Regions from separate parts of the Acetobacterium sp. MES1 genome, predicted to be linked through region 3. Evidence: riboswitches for the same ligand, from Rfam matches in the RefSeq annotation. Region 3 holds a riboswitch; each other region holds the start of a gene.
The links. Region 3 has a riboswitch for cyclic di-GMP ahead of BI182_RS11040 (glycosyl hydrolase family 28-related protein). Riboswitches for the same ligand answer to the same signal wherever they lie in the genome.
Positions count from the first base shown of each region.

Region 1: another riboswitch for cyclic di-GMP. It lies ahead of BI182_RS01205 (putative bifunctional diguanylate cyclase/phosphodiesterase); the one in region 3 lies ahead of BI182_RS11040 (glycosyl hydrolase family 28-related protein).
Region 2: another riboswitch for cyclic di-GMP. It lies ahead of BI182_RS02680 (type II secretion system protein); the one in region 3 lies ahead of BI182_RS11040 (glycosyl hydrolase family 28-related protein).
Region 4: another riboswitch for cyclic di-GMP. It lies ahead of BI182_RS12385 (flagellar hook-length control protein FliK); the one in region 3 lies ahead of BI182_RS11040 (glycosyl hydrolase family 28-related protein).

Region 1 is NZ_MJUY01000004.1:53,413-58,214, forward strand. Features, by position in the region: gene BI182_RS01195 (aldo/keto reductase) at 1-799, opposite strand, end outside; gene BI182_RS01200 (glucose-6-phosphate isomerase) at 997-2,334, shown strand; cyclic di-GMP riboswitch class I at 2,524-2,599, shown strand; gene BI182_RS01205 (putative bifunctional diguanylate cyclase/phosphodiesterase) at 2,627-4,132, shown strand; gene BI182_RS01210 (LiaF domain-containing protein) at 4,174-4,632, opposite strand.
Region 2 is NZ_MJUY01000009.1:6,986-11,787, reverse strand. Features, by position in the region: gene BI182_RS02690 (GspE/PulE family protein) at 1-648, shown strand, start outside; gene BI182_RS02685 (type IV pilus twitching motility protein PilT) at 663-1,715, shown strand; cyclic di-GMP riboswitch class I at 1,904-2,006, shown strand; cyclic di-GMP riboswitch class I at 2,250-2,353, shown strand; gene BI182_RS02680 (type II secretion system protein) at 2,541-3,056, shown strand; gene BI182_RS02675 (hypothetical protein) at 3,374-3,772, shown strand; gene BI182_RS02670 (prepilin peptidase) at 3,791-4,558, shown strand; gene BI182_RS02665 (type II secretion system F family protein) at 4,590-4,802, shown strand, end outside.
Region 3 is NZ_MJUY01000036.1:88,424-93,225, forward strand. Features, by position in the region: gene BI182_RS11035 (NAD-dependent epimerase) at 1-158, opposite strand, end outside; gene BI182_RS11040 (glycosyl hydrolase family 28-related protein) at 378-1,958, opposite strand; cyclic di-GMP riboswitch class I at 1,971-2,045, opposite strand; cyclic di-GMP riboswitch class I at 2,079-2,154, opposite strand; cyclic di-GMP riboswitch class I at 2,219-2,294, opposite strand; gene aat (leucyl/phenylalanyl-tRNA--protein transferase) at 2,768-3,631, shown strand; gene BI182_RS11050 (WbqC family protein) at 3,654-4,520, opposite strand; gene BI182_RS17295 (WbqC family protein) at 4,563-4,802, opposite strand, start outside; gene BI182_RS11055 (WbqC family protein) at 4,735-4,802, opposite strand, start outside.
Region 4 is NZ_MJUY01000047.1:25,194-29,995, reverse strand. Features, by position in the region: gene BI182_RS12390 (Na/Pi cotransporter family protein) at 181-1,917, shown strand; cyclic di-GMP riboswitch class I at 2,046-2,130, shown strand; gene BI182_RS12385 (flagellar hook-length control protein FliK) at 2,493-4,130, shown strand; gene BI182_RS12380 (flagellar hook assembly protein FlgD) at 4,144-4,569, shown strand; gene BI182_RS12375 (TIGR02530 family flagellar biosynthesis protein) at 4,602-4,802, shown strand, end outside.

The DNA.
Region 1 (4,802 bases), on a different contig from region 3:
CGCAATAACCGCAACGGCGACAGAATGTTTTTCCCAGTGCCTTGGCATCGGCTTCAAGGGTTTCTCGTTCGTCATCGGTCAGCGGCACAAAATCGTTGCCGACTCGGGTATTTTTTAGAACCTGTTTGACTGAATCCATGCCAGGGATCAATACTGAAATATTGGGATTTTCAGCTACCCAGCGCAGGGCGTAATTAGCGTGGATAAAAGCGCCGCCAGCCAGTGGTTTCATAATAATGACCCCGACATTTTTTGATTTGGCTTTTTCAAAGAGCGGTCCGCCACGGTTTTCGACAATATTATAAGGAAACTGAATGGTCTCAAATTTATCCTCATCCAGAGCACGATCGAGAACTTCATAAGAGTGGGAGGTAATGCCGATATGTTTAATCAGCCCCTGTTTTTTACAGTCGACCAGCGCATCATATCCACCCCCGGGGCTCATAATAGTTTCATAATCGGTCATCGTTTTGGCATTATGGAACTGATACAAATCGATGGTATCGGTTTGTAACTCGGCCAGACTGGTTTTAACATCAGCCATTACCTCATCATAGCTGAGTTTTGGGGTTTTTGTAGCCAGGTAAAAATGTTCCCGACCCCATTGTTTCAATGCTTCCCCGATCATTTCTTCACTGTTGGTGTAAGCTCTGGCAGTGTCAATAAAATTAACGCCTTCTTCAATAAGGTTTTCAACAATTTCGTCAACTTCCCATTGGTTACAGCGTTGGATTGGAATGCCACCAAAGCCAATAAGGGATACTTCTAATCCGGTTTGTCCCAGTACTCGCGTTTCCATTTTACACCTCTTCTTTTCTTGGTTTTGCCCATTTTATCATATCAAATCACAAAAGTCATCTGTTATGCGGGAATTGGCTCAAAGATCCGTTGCATTTCAACTTTCTTTCAGGTTGGTAGATGAACATTAATTGACACTCCAATCGCTGATGGTGTAAAATGAAACTATGTTAATAGTTAAGAAAGAAGGTAAGAATTATGAGTATTCGTTTCGATCTCTCTTATGCAAATATAGATTCCAGTGAGTTTGAAAGCCGCTATCAACAGTTGGCTCAAGCCAATGATGACTTGAACAATAAAACTGGGGTGGGCAATGATTTTCTGGGCTGGGTGGACTATCCGATCAAATATGATCAGGATGAATTTGTCCGGATTAAAGAGGCCGCCGAAAAAATTAAAGAGCGTTGCGATGCGTTGGTGGTGATTGGTATCGGTGGTTCCTATTTAGGCGCAAAAGCAGTCATTACAGCCCTGACCAGCCCTTTTTATAATGAAGAACCCCGAGCAGTACGAAAAGCCCCTAAAATATATTTTGCCGGTCAGAATATCAGTGGAAAATATCTGGAAAAGTTGCTGGCACTGCTTGCGGATCAGGATGTCTGTGTCAATGTTATTTCGAAATCCGGGACAACCACGGAACCGGCCATCGCCTTTCGGTTTTTCAAACAGTTTTTGGAAGATAAGTATGGCAAAGCGGGGGCACAGGAGCGGATCTTTGTGACAACGGATGCCGCCCGGGGAGCCTTAAAGTTTATGGCTGATGAAGAAGGCTACGAAACCTTCGTGATTCCCGATGATATTGGCGGTCGTTACTCCGTTTATACCGCCGTCGGTTTGCTGCCCATTGCAGCAGCGGGGATTGATATTGATGCGCTGATGGACGGTGGAAAATCTGGCTATGAGGAGTATAACAAACCGGAGTTTGAAAAAAACCCCTGTTTCCAATATGCATTGTATCGGAATGTCCTTTACAACCGCAGCAAGAATATTGAAATATTAGTGGATTATGATCCCTCTCTGGAGTATCTGGCAGAGTGGTGGAAACAATTATTTGGTGAAAGTGACGGTAAAGATGGCAAGGGTCTTTTTCCGGCTTCGGCGCATTTTTCCACCGATCTCCATTCGCTGGGGCAGATGATTCAGGATGGTCCCAAAAACCATTTTGAAACCGTAATTGTCATCGAAGCGGATCAATCGGATCTCAAAGTTTTCCGGGACGAAAAGAATCTGGAAGGACTTAACTACCTCACCGGCTGGGAAATCGATGCTGTCAATGAAAAAGCCTTTATGGGCACCCTGCTGGCTCATGTTGATGGCGGAGTCCCCAATGGGATCATCCGACTTAAAAAACTGGATGCCTTTCATATTGGCAAACTGATTTATTTTTTCGAAAAAGCCTGTGGCTTAAATGGTTATTTACTGGGGGTTAATCCTTTTGATCAGCCCGGAGTGGAAGCCTATAAAAAGAATATGTTTGCCTTGCTGCATAAGCCTGGTTATGAAGATCTGACTGCCGAATTGGAAGAACGGCTATAGACAATCACAGCGTCCACAAAAGAATCGGCTATTCTTTGCGATAGTGGCAACGAAAGAATGAAAAATTGAATATTTAGCACACGACAGATCGTTACAATTGTGATACAATATTAAAAAAAATAATACAAATTGTCGATTAACGTTCCTGAAAAAACGCCAAAAAATATGGTTCTTCGGCATAAAAAATACTGAATTACAGGGCAAAACTGTTGTGAAATAGTGACGCAAAGCTAAAGGGACTTTCTTAAGTCAGCCAGTTACTCAAATAGATTTAACGATTTAGGAGGTAATGGTGAAGAAATATGACGAAAAAAAGTTTTTAATTCTCAGCTTTGCGTTGTTTTTTTTGGTCATGATGATGGGCTTCATTAATTTTGTGGCTTTAACTCAGGAGTCTTACGAGATAATTCTGGGGACGCTTCTCTATGGTCTGGCGTTTATGGGTCTCTTTGTGATCAGTTTAAGCAGTAATCTTGCCATCGGTACCTTTAAAAAAGAAATCCAGCGGCTTAAGCAGCTCCAGGATTTTGATTTTTTAACGGGTTGCCCCAACTGGATCACGTTTAAAAAGGAGTGTGAACGAATCCTGGACACAGATAATAGCCTTGATTATGCGATGGTTATCTTTGATATCGATAAGTTTAAGGCCATCAATGACTTATACGGGCACCAGACCGGTAATGAAATCCTCACTGCTATCGCAAAAATATTAGAAAAGTATCTCAATGAAGAAGAGCTTTTTGCCCGAATGGCCACCGATAATTTTTGTATTTTAATGAACTATGAGGGCTATGGAGAGTTTTCTCAGAGGCTGGAAAATTTAATTCGCAAAATCAATAGTTACTCTCAGAAATTCATCGTCAGCATCTCTATGGGTATCTATCTGATTGGCGAAACGGAGTTGGATATTAGTGCGCTTAGTGATCGTGCCAATATGGCAAAACGGTCGATCAAAGATAATTCCCAGATTAGCTATGCATTTTATGAAGAATCCATGCGGGTTGCACTGATTCTTGAAAATGAAATTGAAAACCGAATGGAAAAAGCATTGGCAAGTGGCGAATTTGAAGTTTATCTTCAGCCCAAATATCTGTTTTCGGACGAACAGATTATTGGTGCCGAGGCGCTGGTGCGCTGGAATGATCCCGAGCGGGGGATGCTGCCACCCAATGAATTTATTCCCTTGTTTGAAAAAAATGGGTTTGTCAAAAAAATTGATACCTATATGTTTGAAGCGGTGTGCAAGCTACTGGCCAAATGGCAAAAAGAAATGGATCAACTGACCAATATGATTATTTCGGTTAATTTTTCCCGGCTTCATCTGGAAAATATGCTGTTACCGGAAGAATTGCTGGCTATTACCAATCGTTATCAGATCGATCCTAAAATGATCGAAATTGAGCTGACCGAAGGTACGATTTTTAATAATGATGTCCAGATGGTTGAGATTATGAATCATTTAAAAGATTTTGGATTTCATATTTCCATTGATGATTTTGGTCGGGCCTATTCATCTCTCAACACCTTAAAAAACCTACCAGCGGATATTTTAAAATTGGACAAGGCTTTTTTCAGCGAATCGACGGATAATGCCCGGGGAGAGAAGATCATTACCAGTATGTTGAACATGGCCAAGGATCTGGATCTGATTACCGTGGCTGAAGGGGTGGAAACCCGGGAACAGGTGGAGTTTCTTAAAGAGAAGGGGTGCGACATTGCTCAGGGATTTTTCTATGCCAAGCCCATGAATGTGTTTGAATTTGAAGATCTTGTCAAAGAAAAACTGAAATCAGCTTAGGCTGGATTTCAGTTTTTTTAAGTGTTTATCGCAGGCGATGATTATTCTGAAGGATTTTCAAAATTCAGACCACCACAGGTAATGTCGGCAAAAACCGAGAGGGCCACTGAATGATCGGGATCGATACAAACCGTGTGATCGGCAATTCCGCCAAATTTACAGGTATCAACAATTTTTAGCCGGAAGTTGTCAGGAACAATGATGTTTAGGCCACCATTAACGATGTTGATATCCATGCGATACGCATCTTTTTCGGTGATCACCTCTGAAAAATCAAGCTGCATGCCCCCAAAGAAGGCTCCGATTTTTATGTCCTGCATCGTTTGCTTTTGGTAATCTTTCATTTTTCCGCCATAGAGAACGGCTTCATCCAGCGATTTGGGACTCTTATCCAGACTGTCTTCAAATGTTTTGGCCTTTTTTATCACACCGGCGTGATAAAGCGCCACGCTGGTGGCCAAAATAACACTGGTTCCGATGAGTATGTTTTTTATCTTCATGATTGATCCTTCCTGTTCTTTTTAATCAGTTTACCATGATTTTAAGAAGAACCGTATCTTTTTTTGTTTTTTTAAAGAACATCTCCGATAATTTTAACTAAAAATAAAGGTATTATGCTATAATATTCGAAGCATCTGTTCAGCATTGCTGAATAAATAAGAGCAAATGA
Region 2 (4,802 bases), on a different contig from region 3:
ACCATCGAAGATCCGGTGGAACGAAACCTGCCCAAGATCAATCAGACCCAGGTCAATATTTTGGCCGGGCTGACCTTTGATGTGGGACTCCGCTCGATCCTGCGGCAGGATCCTGACATTATCATGGTCGGTGAAACTCGGGACACCGAAACCGCCTCGATTGCTGTCCGTTCGGCCATTACCGGCCATCTGGTGCTGTCCACCCTCCATACCAACGACGCCGTGTCGGCGGTAGTTCGGCTCCAGGACATGGGCGTCGAGCCCTATCTGGTGGCCAACTCCCTGACCGGGGTGGTAGCCCAACGATTGGTCAAGAAAATCTGTCCCAACTGCCGCGAAGCCTATGTCGCTTCAGAAATTGAAAGAGAGCTGCTGGGAGAACCCCGGCTGACCACCCTCTACCGGGGCCGGGGCTGCCATATTTGTAATAATACCGGCTATAAAGGCAGAACTGCCATCCATGAAATTTTGGCGATTGATAAAACCATCCGCAATCTGATTTCCCGAAAAGAACCGATTGAGGATATTTATAACTATGTGGAACAAACCGGGAAGCTGATTCCGCTGAGAAAAAGTGTTGCTAATCTGACCATCCAGGGGATTACCTCGATGGAAGAATTTCTTAAATTATCATACTATGTGGAATAGGGAGGAGCCTGAGAATGCGTTTTTTAGATCTGGTCAACTATGGTCGCCGCAACGACTGTTCGGACATTCATTTATCCCGGGACCTGCCCCCGGTTTTTAGAAAAAACGGTCGCCTCTATCAGAGTGATTTTGAGCACAACCCGCAGCTGATTGAACAGCTGATTTTTAGCATCCTGACCCCGGCGGAGCGCAAAAAGCTGGAAGATGGAAGTGACCTGGATTTTTGCCATGTTACCCCGGAAGGGCTGCGGCAACGGGTCAATATCTATAAACAGCAGGGCAGCTATGCCGCCGCCATCCGCCTGCTTAACGATACCATCCCCAGCTTTGAGGAACTCAAGCTGCCACCGATTATCCGCAAGCTGGCATCGGAGCCCCGGGGGCTGATTCTGATTACCGGGCCCACTGGCAGCGGGAAATCAACCACCCTGGCCTCGATGATTGACTATATCAATACCAACCGGGCGGTCCATATCTTAACCATTGAAGACCCGGTGGAGTATAAGCATACACACAAGCACAGCATTGTTCATCAGCGGGAAATCGGGGTCGATGCCAGCTCCTTTGCCGCCGCCCTGCGGTCGTCGCTGCGGGAAGACCCGGATGTTATTCTGGTGGGCGAAATGCGGGACTACGAAACGGTATCGGCCGCCGTCACCGCCGCTGAAACCGGCCATCTGGTGCTGTCGACCCTGCATACCATTGGCGCCGCCAATACCATCGACCGAATCATTGACGTTTTTCCGCCCCACAGCCAACAGCAGATCCGCACCCAGCTGTCCAGCATTTTAAAAGGGGTCGTTACCCAGCAGCTGGTGCCCCTGGCTAGCGGCGAGGGCCGGATGGCCGCCCTGGAGGTGCTGATTGGCACCGATGCGGTCTTAAACCTGATCCGTGAAAACAAAACCCACCAACTGGCTTCGGTGATGCAAACCGGTGGCCGGGATGGGATGAAAACCCTCAATGCCGATTTGGCGATGCTGGTCCGCGACCAGAAAATCAGCTACGAGGTCGGCCTTGAGTGGGCCAGCGACAAGCAGGAGTTTAACCAGTATTTTGGGCGATAGCCTGTTATTAAAATAACGTCAGTTATAATTTGTAGGGGCGGTCCGTGACCGCCCACAACACGGTTGAAAATTCAGAACCTGTTCATAAAATGAACAAATTAAAAACACTTGGCTAAAAAACCACCTTATCCCATTAAAAATTTATAAAAAGATTAGCTTGACTTTTAATTGAAAAAGAATTACCCTAAGAGAGCGAAGAGCAAATCAGATGAAAGTCTGTGACGCAAAGCTTTAGGGTCTACGTTATGCTGGCGGTTTATACGCCAGATAATAGGACAGCCAGCTGCCACACGAGATGTGGCTTTTTTTGTGCCTAAAAGTTGAAATGATGGATAGAAATGACGGGCAGGTTTTTAAAGCGGGCAAATTTATGAGGGTTGTTACGCTTTCTAACGCAAGCGAATCAAAACAAGGCTAAAAAGAACAATGACTCAACCGCAAAAGAGTCATCTAAAATACAAAGGATATGTCACGAAGATGTAAAATATTAACTTGACTTTTTAATCACTATCAACTAAGATTAAACTAATGTAAATTCGAAAAAGGCAAAGCAGGGGAAACCCTGGGACGCAAAGCTAAAGGGTCTAAAGCCGTGGTCAGGGCACCAAACCACCACGATACGACAGCCAGCTGCCGCACGGTGAGAGTGCGGCTTTTTTTGACAAAAAATTTGGCAATAATGGAGCGGGATTAAGGCAGCTTAAGGAGAAGTGTGAGATAATCATTATCACTTACCAATCAGTCATATATAAAAATAAGTATATAAATCATCGCTGGCGCAGATGATCATATAGAGCATAAAAAAAACGAAATAAGGAGCAAAACATGGAACTGATTAATAAGATACGGAGAAGCAGAAAAGGGTTTACCCTGGTGGAAATTATTGTGGTATTGGTGATCCTGGCGGTGTTGGCGGCATTTACGATTCCTTCAATGATTGGATTTGTCAAAGATGCTAAAAAGAAAGCGGCGATTGCAGAACAGAGAGAAGTTTATGTAGCTGCGCAAGCAATCGCTACAGAATATTTTGCAAAAGACAAAGCTAATGCAAATACTAACCTAAATATAGCGACTCCCGCAGCGGCAGGTGCTATTGCGGTAAATTTAGGATCTGATGTGCTCAAAGGAGCGGACACAGATGCAGAAATTGCTGCTCTGCCTGAGGCGGCCAGAAAAATGTTGACTTTTCTGGGAACGGATATTAAAGCGAGTGAAGATGCTGGAGCTACTGATTCTTTATGGGTTGTAAAAATTGGTACAGATGGACAGGTAAAAGAAGTAACATATACAAGAGATGGAGAAGTCTTGGATCCGTTAAAGCCTAATTCAAAATTTGAGTAGTGAAATAAAGTTGATAGCCTATGCGCCATAGGATATTTTCTCCTCCCTCCCAGGCGCAAACCCGTCATTGGGTTTGCGGGGATAGGGAGATTTTTTTTATTTCAGCAGTTCATAAAAATCAAATATTCAGTAGGTGGGGACAATGAAGCAAACCAACACCAGCGTCAATCGGCGAGTCCACTACTAAAAAAAGCCAAATCTTTACATCCTTTTAAGCCAATCCGACGGATCACATGGTAAAATGAACCAACGTTTTGTCGTCAATCATTGCTGTCAAATTTTAAGGTTGGCAGCTTCACATTTCCGGGAGGTAAACCGTGAACCCAATTGCCAAATATCAGTTTCCTCCTGCCAAAAACGAGCCGGTCGCCTTTGATCGGGGGTTTCCCCTGGCGGTGGTCAGTATCCTGTTTTTTGTGGTGGTGATTATTGCCGGTCTGGTACTGAGTAGCCAGCACAGCGCCAATGCCGCCAATGCCCGGCTGGTCTATCTGGCCGCCCAGGCCAGAGCCATTGAGTCGGCGGCGACTGGTCACTACCAGGTGCCAGTGCAGGATGATCTGCTTGATTATATTGGCGTTGAGGTCAATCAGGATGCGGTCATCACTGTGGTTGATGAAAACCGGGATGCCACCATCGATTATATTGTCTATCGCCGGGGCGGACGGGTCACCAGCTATTCCCCCGGAAACCTTGAAGTTACCAAAGAAAAATAATGCGAAAGGAAAACGCCGATGGTTGCACTGATTCAATTTATTCTTTATCTCTATATTTTTGTCATCGGCATCGTCATCGGCAGTTTTCTTAACGTCGTCATTTATCGGGTGCCGCTGGAAATTTCGGTGGCTAACGGCCGTTCCTTTTGCCCGAACTGTAATGCCCCGATCAAGGGCTATCACAATATTCCGCTGTTTAGCTACCTCTGGCTGCGGGGCAAATGTGCCGATTGCGGCGGGTCCATATCCATCCGCTATCCGTTAGTCGAACTTTTTACCGGGCTGCTGGCGATTTTGATTTTTGCGGTCTACGGTTTTTCCTTTCAGTGGCTGGTGGTGTTTGCCGCCGGGGCGATTTTAATCTGCATCACGATGATCGATTTTGATACAATGATTATTCCCAATGGTCTGGTCATCGCCCTGATGGCCCCGGCGCTGCTCAGTTTTTTTGTTTTCACTGAAGTCGGATTGCTGTTCCGGGTCATTGGCATCTTTATCGTCAGTCTGCCGATGCTGGTGCTGGCACTCTTTATCTCTGACGCCTTTGGCGGCGGTGATATCAAACTGATGGCGGTGGCTGGCTTTATGCTGGGCTGGGGCAACACGCTGCTGGCGGCCTTTATTGGTGTCGTCCTGGGTGGGGTGGTGGCCGTTTATCTGCTGGTTAAAAAAACGGCGGATAAACATATGGCCTTCGGCCCCTATTTATGCATCGGCATCATGACAGCGCTGCTATTTGGTGATATAATAATACGTTGGTATCTGACCCTGTTTGGGTTAAAATAATTTAAGCTAAAGTCAAAAACGGAGGGCGCCCATGCCGGTTTATAAATATACAGCAAAAAATTTACAATCCCAGCTTATCAAGGGCACCATGGAAGCCGCATCAGCGGAAACGGTGCGGCGCACCCTGCGGGCCAACAATGAGTTTGCCCTGAAAATCAATGAGGTCCAGGAGCATCATAAGGCCTATAAACTCAAACCGATGGAGCTGTCCGATTTTTCCCGCCAGATTGCCAGCATGCTGGGC
Region 3 (4,802 bases):
CAATGATTTTTCAAGATAACCAAACGATCTTCTTTTAAGGATTGTTCGTAATAATCATTAAGATTGTCAATTCCAACTATTTGATGATTCTCGCCAAGCAATGAACTAGCTAAATGAAAACCAATGAAGCCTGCCACACCAGTAATTAGTATTTTCATTTTTACTCCGCCTTTTTCTCAAAACTTATTCATATTCCATTGTATGTATTTTACCCCTTTCAGCCGTAACTTACCACTATTTTAATGAATATTCATTCCGAAAAACCAGTTTTTCTTTTTTATCCTTTTGCAGCAAAAAAATAAGCCCTGCAAAAGCACGGCTTATTTTTTCTTGATCTTTTATTTTGTTTCAGAAATAATTCCAATTATTCTTTTTTCTTAATCAACCTTTGCTGTCAGCAGATTAAAATTATTGGTAGCCACGGAAAAATCAGAGCTGGAATTCAGTCGCTGGAATCCGCTGTAAGAATTATTGGACACTTGAATCTGGGTTCCTTCGGGATTATAAATCAGATAAGAGTAGGATGCGCCGCTATTGGTAAAGGTATTGTTTCGCAGCACGGCCTGTGATCCCACACCTCTGAATCCGATACCGTATTTGTCGATACTGCTGTACTGGAAGCTGGAGTTTTCAACCACGACATTGGTTGTCTTGGAAGTGCTGCTGGCACTGATTAACGGAATTTTATTGACATTTGTAACGTTCATTCCAGAGATCGTGGTATCCTTCACTTCTCCGATAAACCAGTACAATGCACCGGCCATCCCGGTTGAGTCAACGGTAACATTGCTAATACTTGCCTGATAGCTGTTGCCGATGCTGAATGCGCCAATATCGGTGGTTGTTGGCTTGGCACCACTGATGTTGACATCGCTGATGGTTAAGCTGTTGGCATCAGCAATTTTGAATCCCAGACCGCTGCCAGTGATGGTTAAGCCTTTAACTGTGACGTTATTGGCACCAGTATTGATGTGCATCCCGACAACGCTGTTCTTGACACGACAATTTTCAAAGACGATGTGATCCGGTGGGGTTGGGAATTTTTCATTACCAGCTACAGCAATACCGCCACCAGGGGCATTATTGAACTCGACGTTTCGAAACAGGAAATTGCTGTTATCGCCGCGAATATAAGCTGCATGAAGCCATTTTGTTCCGCCATCATTGGCGTTAAGAATACTGTCGGTCATGGTTAAGTTGTTAGTTCCGGAAATCTGAATGGGCATCCCGGTTTTATCAATTTTAAGATTGCTGACGGTGACTCCCTGGTTGCGGCTGCTTCCGGATTGTCCCATTTTCAGACCCACATACATACTGTCCATCGAAACATCTTTGATCGTCAGATTGCTGATGCCCTGGAAAAACATTCCCTGAACGTTACTGATCATGCTGTTGGCATAATAGTCGGCTCCAGCGATGGTGTTCTGGGATTTTAGTGTCAACCCTTCAAGGGTAACATTTGAAATGTATGAAGCCGGATTTGACCACAAAATATTTGCTACGGCTGACGGCTGTGGCGCCATGTACAAGGTAGCCCCATAACCGCTGATTCTGGTATTGTTCTTGACTTCCAGTTGACTGGTAACCACATAGGTTCCTGCCGGAATTGTCAAGGTAACGTTTTTACTGCTGGCATCATTAATGGCATTTTGAATCGCTGCCGTATCATTGGTGATGCCATCCCCTTTTGCGCCAAAATCTTTGACACTGACTCCCTGATTCACTGGTGTTGTTGGTGGTGTGACAACTGGTTCAGTCACTACGGGTTCAGTCACTACGGGTTCAGTCACTACGGGTTCAGTCACTACGGGTTCGGTCACCACGGGTTCGGTCACCACGGGTTGTGTAACTGTGACAGGTTTTTTAGGAGGTCTGACTCTGGCTGCAAATGCCGAATTTATTGGCATAACACTAAATAACACAAATAATGTGACTAAAAAAACAGATATTTTTTTCATGATGGTATTCCTTTCGGTAGCCGGCTGCCATTTTACAGGCCCTTAGCTTTGCGTCCCAACTTTTCAGTTGGTTTGCCTTTTTCGTTGAATAACGATGAATTGCAAATAAAAAACTTCCCTTTCGGTAACTGGCTGCCATTTTACAGGCCCTTTAGCTTTGCGTCCCTATTTTTCAACAGGTTTGCCTTTATCGTTGGAAAGTGATTCCACGATCAATATTAAAATTTTGTAATCGCTTTTTTTGAGTATGTTACCTTCCTTTCGGTAGCTGGCTGCCATTTTACAGGCCCTTTAGCTTTGCGTCTCTGACTTTCACCAAATTTGCTTTTATCGTAGAAAATAAACGGCACCTTAAACAACTCCCCAAATCAAATTGATTTGTTAAGTATTGTTTTATACGTTCCATTTTTTGAATCGCACTTACATACAATCTCTTAACTGAGCAAATATTCGAATATTAAAATATTTGCTTTTCTTGGGCTCACTATATCACATTTTTGGATACTAGTCAATGCCTTGTTTAACTTTTTTTAAATTTGTTTTTGCCAGAGCTTCAAAACCGTCACATGCGCTATATGTTGATGCCAGAAATATTCTGTTCCAAGATATGGTATCTCTTCGGATCAATTGCTATCCTTGCCAAAATGGCTTAATTGTCAGATATTTTTGATTTCAGAAATCGGTAGTTTGTGATGCAACTCATTTTATTTTTTTAACTTAACGCAGATAAATCACATTTTTGGGTAATAAATAAATGTACCCAATCAGTCTTTTTTTACACGAAACTTTGTATCGGGAGGCGCTAAATTATGTTTAAAAATTTTAAATCACAACTGATTAAAATGGATGCACGATTGTTCAATGGTACTCTCAAGGCATTTTATATAAAACATATCCAGTATAAAGGCAAAGCATATTTTTTAACCAAAGAATTATATTTTCCACCACATACAACTGCGAACAAGAGCGTCCGGATGGGTTCTGCTGGCGAATTATTAGCGGTTGGTGGCGATCTAAGCCCTGAACGAATTATTTTTGCTTTCAAAAATGGTATTTACCCATCATCACTTGTTGATCAGCCAATTTTATGGTGGACTTCAGAGATCCGTTGTGTTTTGTTTCCTGAGCATCTTCATATTTCAAAAGTCATGTGGCGTTTAATTAAGCACAACCATTTTCACCTGACCGTGGACAAAGCGTTTGATGATGTCATCAATGGCTGTACCGAATCCCGAGAAGCGTACACCTGGCTCACCCCTGACCGTAAAAAATCGTGTTGCACTTTACATGATTTAGGTTACAAACACTCCATCGAGGTTTGGCAAGATGGCAATCTGGTGGCCGGATTGTTTGGCTTCTCATGCGGCTCATATTTTTATATCTCTTCAATGTTTACACGTGTTAACCACGCTTCGAAATTTGCCATGATCGCCTTGACCATTCGACTGGAAGAATTGAACTGTACGATGATCGATTGCGGAACCTGGCCAACCGATCATCTCAAAAGCATGGGCGTCGTCACAATCGAGCGTGACGAGTTTCTGAAGCGATTAGACCAAAGCATCAATGTTCCTGCAATTATCAATAACTGGGAAGAGCTTTTTGAAAACTGGGACTTTTGCCAAGCCGTCAAAAATCACTTAGTAAAAAATAACCTCGATCCGATATCTTGAATTCTTTTAATGTCGCAATGATCTAATTGTGGCCTTCAACCAGGTCATATTCTGTTAGCATCGCTTTAATTCGATCCCTGGGATTAAACATCATCACATCAATGATCGATAAGTTTGGCACAAACTGATAATAAAATTGTCGGTATTCTAATGTCTCCCTCGTTTTAATAAATTTAAGTTCAATACCATTTTCTGCAAATTTACGTTTTGAATATAAATCCATTCCACCGATCGAATTTATGTAACGTTTTGCCTTCAATTCTTTGCACACATAAATAACTGAATCCTGATAATCTAGTTCCGGTGATAATAAAAAGGAGGATTCAATTAATATTTCTGTTTCAATGTCCAGAAATACACAAATTTCTTTTATACTATTCGTCAGGAACTCTGCAACGTTATTATTGCTAAAATTCACAATCACTTCAATTAAAGGATAAATCAATTTGAATTCCGGAGCTTTCCGGTATGAATTCACAATTTTATTCAGGAATGCACGACTTCCCCTTGGGTCAGATTGCATTACAAAGCTCCGTTTATTGATGTCGAGGAAAGAACTGTCTCGATTTAATGGTAATGTGATCAGTAAAGGTTCGCCATTTAATAAAATCCGGTTTCTGTTGATCCAGCCTTTCCTGATAAACTGCACATCATCTGCAATCACAAAATAATCTGAACAATTAATCATTTGAAAATATCCAATATAAGGAAATAAATAAGGTTGCATGATTGAAACATCCATTTTGATTCCTCGCTTTTTTTTCTTTGACTCGTTTTTACTTTCCGGGAAATTTGGGAGAATTTGATAAGAATTATCATGTAATTCTGCGCCTGCGTGACTTGCATTCATTTTGCACTCATTAAAAATGTGTTGTTGATAATCACTCATCAAAGGGATCTCCATTGCCAAAACCCGGTTCAGATTTCTCAGCTAAAATAACGAATAGTCATCCAGCATTCTGTTTATCTCTGTTGGTGAATTAAACATCATCACATCAATGATTGAAAGTTTTTCTTCAAATACCGGACGGCGTTGGGGATAGCGCTTTATCTTCACCGAGTGAAAATGTATTTTTATCCCAGACTTTTCGTATTTTTCAGGATTAAAAAATGAAAGCCCTCCAATCGGATTCCAGTATTCCTCCACATTTCCCAATTTTTTTGCAGATAT
Region 4 (4,802 bases), on a different contig from region 3:
GTTCTCTTAGAGATTAGTTAATGTTAAAATTATGTTAAATTCAAAAAGGTGATATAATTTAGAGAAATTCGATTATCCTGGTTAACATAAGGATATTAGGTTGCAAATGCATGGTCTTTCATTATGTTTATTAATTTGGAATAGATGTTGCCTTAATCAATGATTATTTTGGAGGAAATAATGACGTTAGAAATGCTGATTGGCCTTTTCGGAGGTTTAGGGTTATTTGTTTTTGGGATGCACATGATGAGCGAAGGCTTAAAAACGGTAGCTGGAACAAAAATGAAAAAACTATTGGAAGTTTTAACCAATAATAAGGTTAAAGCGATCCTGGTGGGAACCGTTGTCACAATGATTGTTCAGAGTTCCAGCACCACAACGGTGATGGTGGTTGGTTTTGTCAATGCTGCGCTGATGACACTTACCCAGGCGGCTGGGGTTATACTCGGTGCCAATATTGGAACAACAGTCACAGCTCAGTTAATTGCATTTAATGTGACGGAACTTGCACCCGTTTTTATCGGCTTTGGTGCCCTGATAACGCTTTTCAGTTCCCGCAAAAAAAATCGCGATTGGGGCAGTATCATGCTTGGTTTTGGGATCTTATTCTTTGGTATCGCTGCGATGTCAACTGCAATGGAGCCACTCCGGGAAAGTGAAGATTTCATTTATCTGTTATCAACTTATGGAAAAAATCCGCTGCTGGGAGTTTTGATCGGAACCCTGATCACCGGTATCATACAAAGCAGTAGTGCCTCCATTGGTTTGCTCCAGGCACTGGCCTTGTCAGGGGTATTTGCCAGTATTGGGGGAACCGGTGCGATCCAAATCTGTATTCCCATTTTAATCGGTACCAATATTGGAACCTGTGTGACCGCTCTGATTTCCTGCATTGGCACCTCCACGGCCGCAAAAAAAGCGGCCTTTATCCACCTTTTTGTTAATGTTTTTGGCGCCATCTGGGTGATGATCCTGCTCGTTGGGATGGACAGCATCATGGCGATTAATCCCATTTATGAATTCATTGTCAGTATTTCCGGCGTATTTATCAGTAGTAGCGGTGAGGTGGTTCCCAATGTGGCAAGACAAATTGCCATGGCGCATACCTTTTTTAATGTAGCCAACACCATTGTATTATTCCCCCTGATTAATTATTTTGTCACCTTTCTGGATCGAATCTATCCTGAGAAAGAAGAAGAAAAAGGATTGCAGCTGGATGATCGATTGCTCAATAATCCTTCTGTTGCTTTAGGTCAGGTTGTCAAAGAAACAAATCGCCTGGCCGAAATGAGTTTTAAGAATTTTAAAATCGCCTGTGAATCCATCATGGATGGGAATGAAAAGCTGGTTGAAGAAATAGTTAAGCGGGAAGAACGCATTGATGAATTTCAGCAAGGCATCGTGGAATACTCGGTTAAGCTTTCAAACGAAAATATGTCGGAAGAAGAAAATGATCGTCTGGCCTTCGTCATGAAAGGGAGCCATGATCTGGAGCGAATTGGCGATCATGCCATGAATATCGGGGAGCTGGCTGAGATGCGGGCGACTAATAAAATCGTCTTCAGTGATATTGCCAATCAGGAAGTGTTAAATTTAATCAGTTTGACTTCCAACACACTCAGAGATATGGTAGAATTAATGGAAACAGAAGAGTCAAGCTTATGTTATAAAATTCTTGATGAAGAAGAAGAAATTGATGAAATGACAGAAAGCTTAAAGGATGACCACATCCGTCGTCTTAACGAGGGAATCTGCAATCCTTATGCCGGAGTCATTTTTCTGGATCTGTTGACCAATATTGAACGGGTTGGTGATCATGCCTCGAACATTGCCCAGGGTATTTTAGGTTTAAAACTGCATCAGGGGTTGATTGCCAAAGATGATTATGACAATGAGATGGAAGATAGTCAGCAATAAATACAACCAACCTGGTAGGGTCAAAACGCAGATAAATACAGCTAAATAGAGGTGTTTACAAGAAATTTACCTTAAAGAAAGTAATATTTTCATTGACAATGAGAGGATTATATCGTAATATTACAACAACGTAATATTGGCATACTTATTGAAAAGTAAGGACGCAAAACTACAGGGTCTAAATACGGTGGTATATGACAGCCAGTTGCAAATTGAGATGGTGATTACCATGATGAGCAGTGGCAATGTCGCTGCTTTTTTTTGTTAGAAATTAAACCATAAAATGAGTTGCAGGGTTATAGTCGACTGTTATATAATAATGACCGGTTTGTTTTTCAGGAAAGATTCTTTTGACGGAAACAATTGTTATTTAAAATAGGAGTTTTCTTAAGATCCAATTTAATTTGTGATATAGATGTTTACAGAGGTCTTTTTCGCTTATATAGTATACATATAGTATGTAGGTTATTGCGGTCGTTTCGGCTGTTATAATAAACGAACAATTTTAATTGTTCGATATGTTAGCGGTACGTTTTTGTATCGGTAATAATTAAATTTACGAAGGGAGGTAGGCAATGAATTTAGAGTTTCAAGCGACAGGAAAGTCGACAATGACGGGAGTGAGAGGGTTTAATTTGCAATCAGAAAATCCGTCCACCAGTCAGTCATGCGGACACGAAAGAAGCGCCCAGTTTAAAGATTTGCTGGATCAGTCAAAACAGAATGTCAGCCATGCGGATCATCATTTGGAGAAGGTTCGAAAGAATCAGCGGGAAACCAAATCGATTGCGGAAAACAATCGACGGCAAAGCGATCAAACATCACTAAAAGATGATGCGGTCACGACTATTGATGATCAAGTTGAAGAACCGAAGGAAGCGGAGCTAAAAAGCGATGAAGGACAGCAAAGCAGTTCTTTATCAACACTGGATTCAGCACAGTTAATGGCTATCCAGAGTTTTCAGGGAGGTATCGAAACAGCACTGACACGGCTTAACCTGAAATTAGGGATTGAAGGGGTTGAAGAGCCGAAGACAGGCAGTGATCAGGGGCAAATGCTCGTCTTGGCAGGCAAAGTTACAAAAGAAGAGATGCTGATTTTTCAACAAAACACCAGCCAGATGGAAAGTGAAAACCAAGTCAAAATTGATGGTGATCCGGAGATAGTTAAAGGTGTCAAGCCTGAGCAAGCGAGTGTACAAACCTCTGATAATGAAGGTGATCAATCTTTAAAAAAAGAAAATCAAATCGAGCTGGGAGATGAATTCAAATTTACAATTTCAACAGATTCCCGGCGACAAATGTTTAAACAGGTTGAAGCCGTTAGACCTGTGTTGACAGAAATAAAATTTTCAGAAGATGCTGAACCGGAAATAGCGGCAACAACATTCAGAGAAGATACTGAACCGGAGATAGCAGCAACAACATTCAGAGAAGACACTGAACCGAAAATGGCGGCAAGAACATTTAGTGAAGATGTTGAACCGGAAATTGCAATAACTGAATATGCTGAATCTGGCTTAGTGGATGATGTTTCTAAAATCACAGGGGGCGTTGCAAAGAATGAGGAACGATCAGGGGAAGAATCTGATGACAAAAGAATATTAGTATCGGATGTTCTAGAAAAAGCACAAGGGCAAATTGGAGATCAGAATTTAGAAAAAATGAATAGCCGGGAAGTTAATATGGCCGCTGTTAATTCAAACAAAAGCGCAGAAGTTCAAGCAACGAACAAAACAGAGGTCGCTCAGCAGGTTCAGCAGAAAATTCTTCAGAATTTCGAGCCCAACAAGCCAACGGTATTTCAAATGACCTTGTCACCAGATAATTTAGGCGATATTGATGTCAAATTGAGCTACGATCAGGGAAAACTGATCATTGATATTATGGCCGTCAGCCAGGAAACCCAAAAACTATTGGGAAAACAAATTAATCAATTGGTTAGAGGTTTGGCGCTTCAGAATGTTCAAGTGGAAACGGTGCACTTAAATACCCCGGTAGAACAAAGTGGCGATAGTCAGAACGCAGCATTTATGATGAACAATGGTTCTGATCCCAATCAAAATCAAAATCAGGCTCTGTTAAGAGAACGGTTTATTAAAAGCAGCGGAGTATTAAACAGCATCACAACAAATGGTGATGAAGACGAATCGGTATTAATTCCCCAGAATCTCCAGAACTATACCAACCACCGTGTGAATTATTTGATTTAAGGAGGAAGATATAATGGCGATTGATAGTATTAATAATTATTTAAGTACCGCAGCAGCGACGTCAGCAACAACTACTTCGACAAAGAAAACCGGCACATCTTTGGATATGGATGATTTTCTCAAGTTGATGGTGGCCCAGTTACAGAATCAGGATATGAACAATACCGCAGACACCTCGCAATATACAACCCAGATGGCTCAATTTTCGATGGTGCAGGCCTTGACTGAACTGAATGAAATGACCAAAACGGTTTACTCCATGAGTTTGATTGGAAAAGACATTACTCTGGCAGAAAACGCTTCTGATGGATCTCTCCATGTGGTATCAGGGGTTGTTGAAGGTGTCAACTTATATGACGGCGATGCTCAGGTGATTGTGAATGGTGTGTCTTACCCGATGAGCAGTATTATGGAAGTAACGCAGTCGAAATCAGAATAATTGACATTTAGTGTTTAAGAAGAGGTGATCCAATGACGGACAGAATCAATGGGAATTTTTATCGGTTAAATGATGCCATCATTCGACAAACCGAAAAAATAACCAATCCCACGAATCAGACCTCGAAAGTTACGAATCCGGAAAAAAGCGAAAATAGCTTTCGGGAGCTTCTCGATCAACAAATAAAAAACAGTGTCACATTTACCAAACACGCCAGTATCAGAAAAGAACAG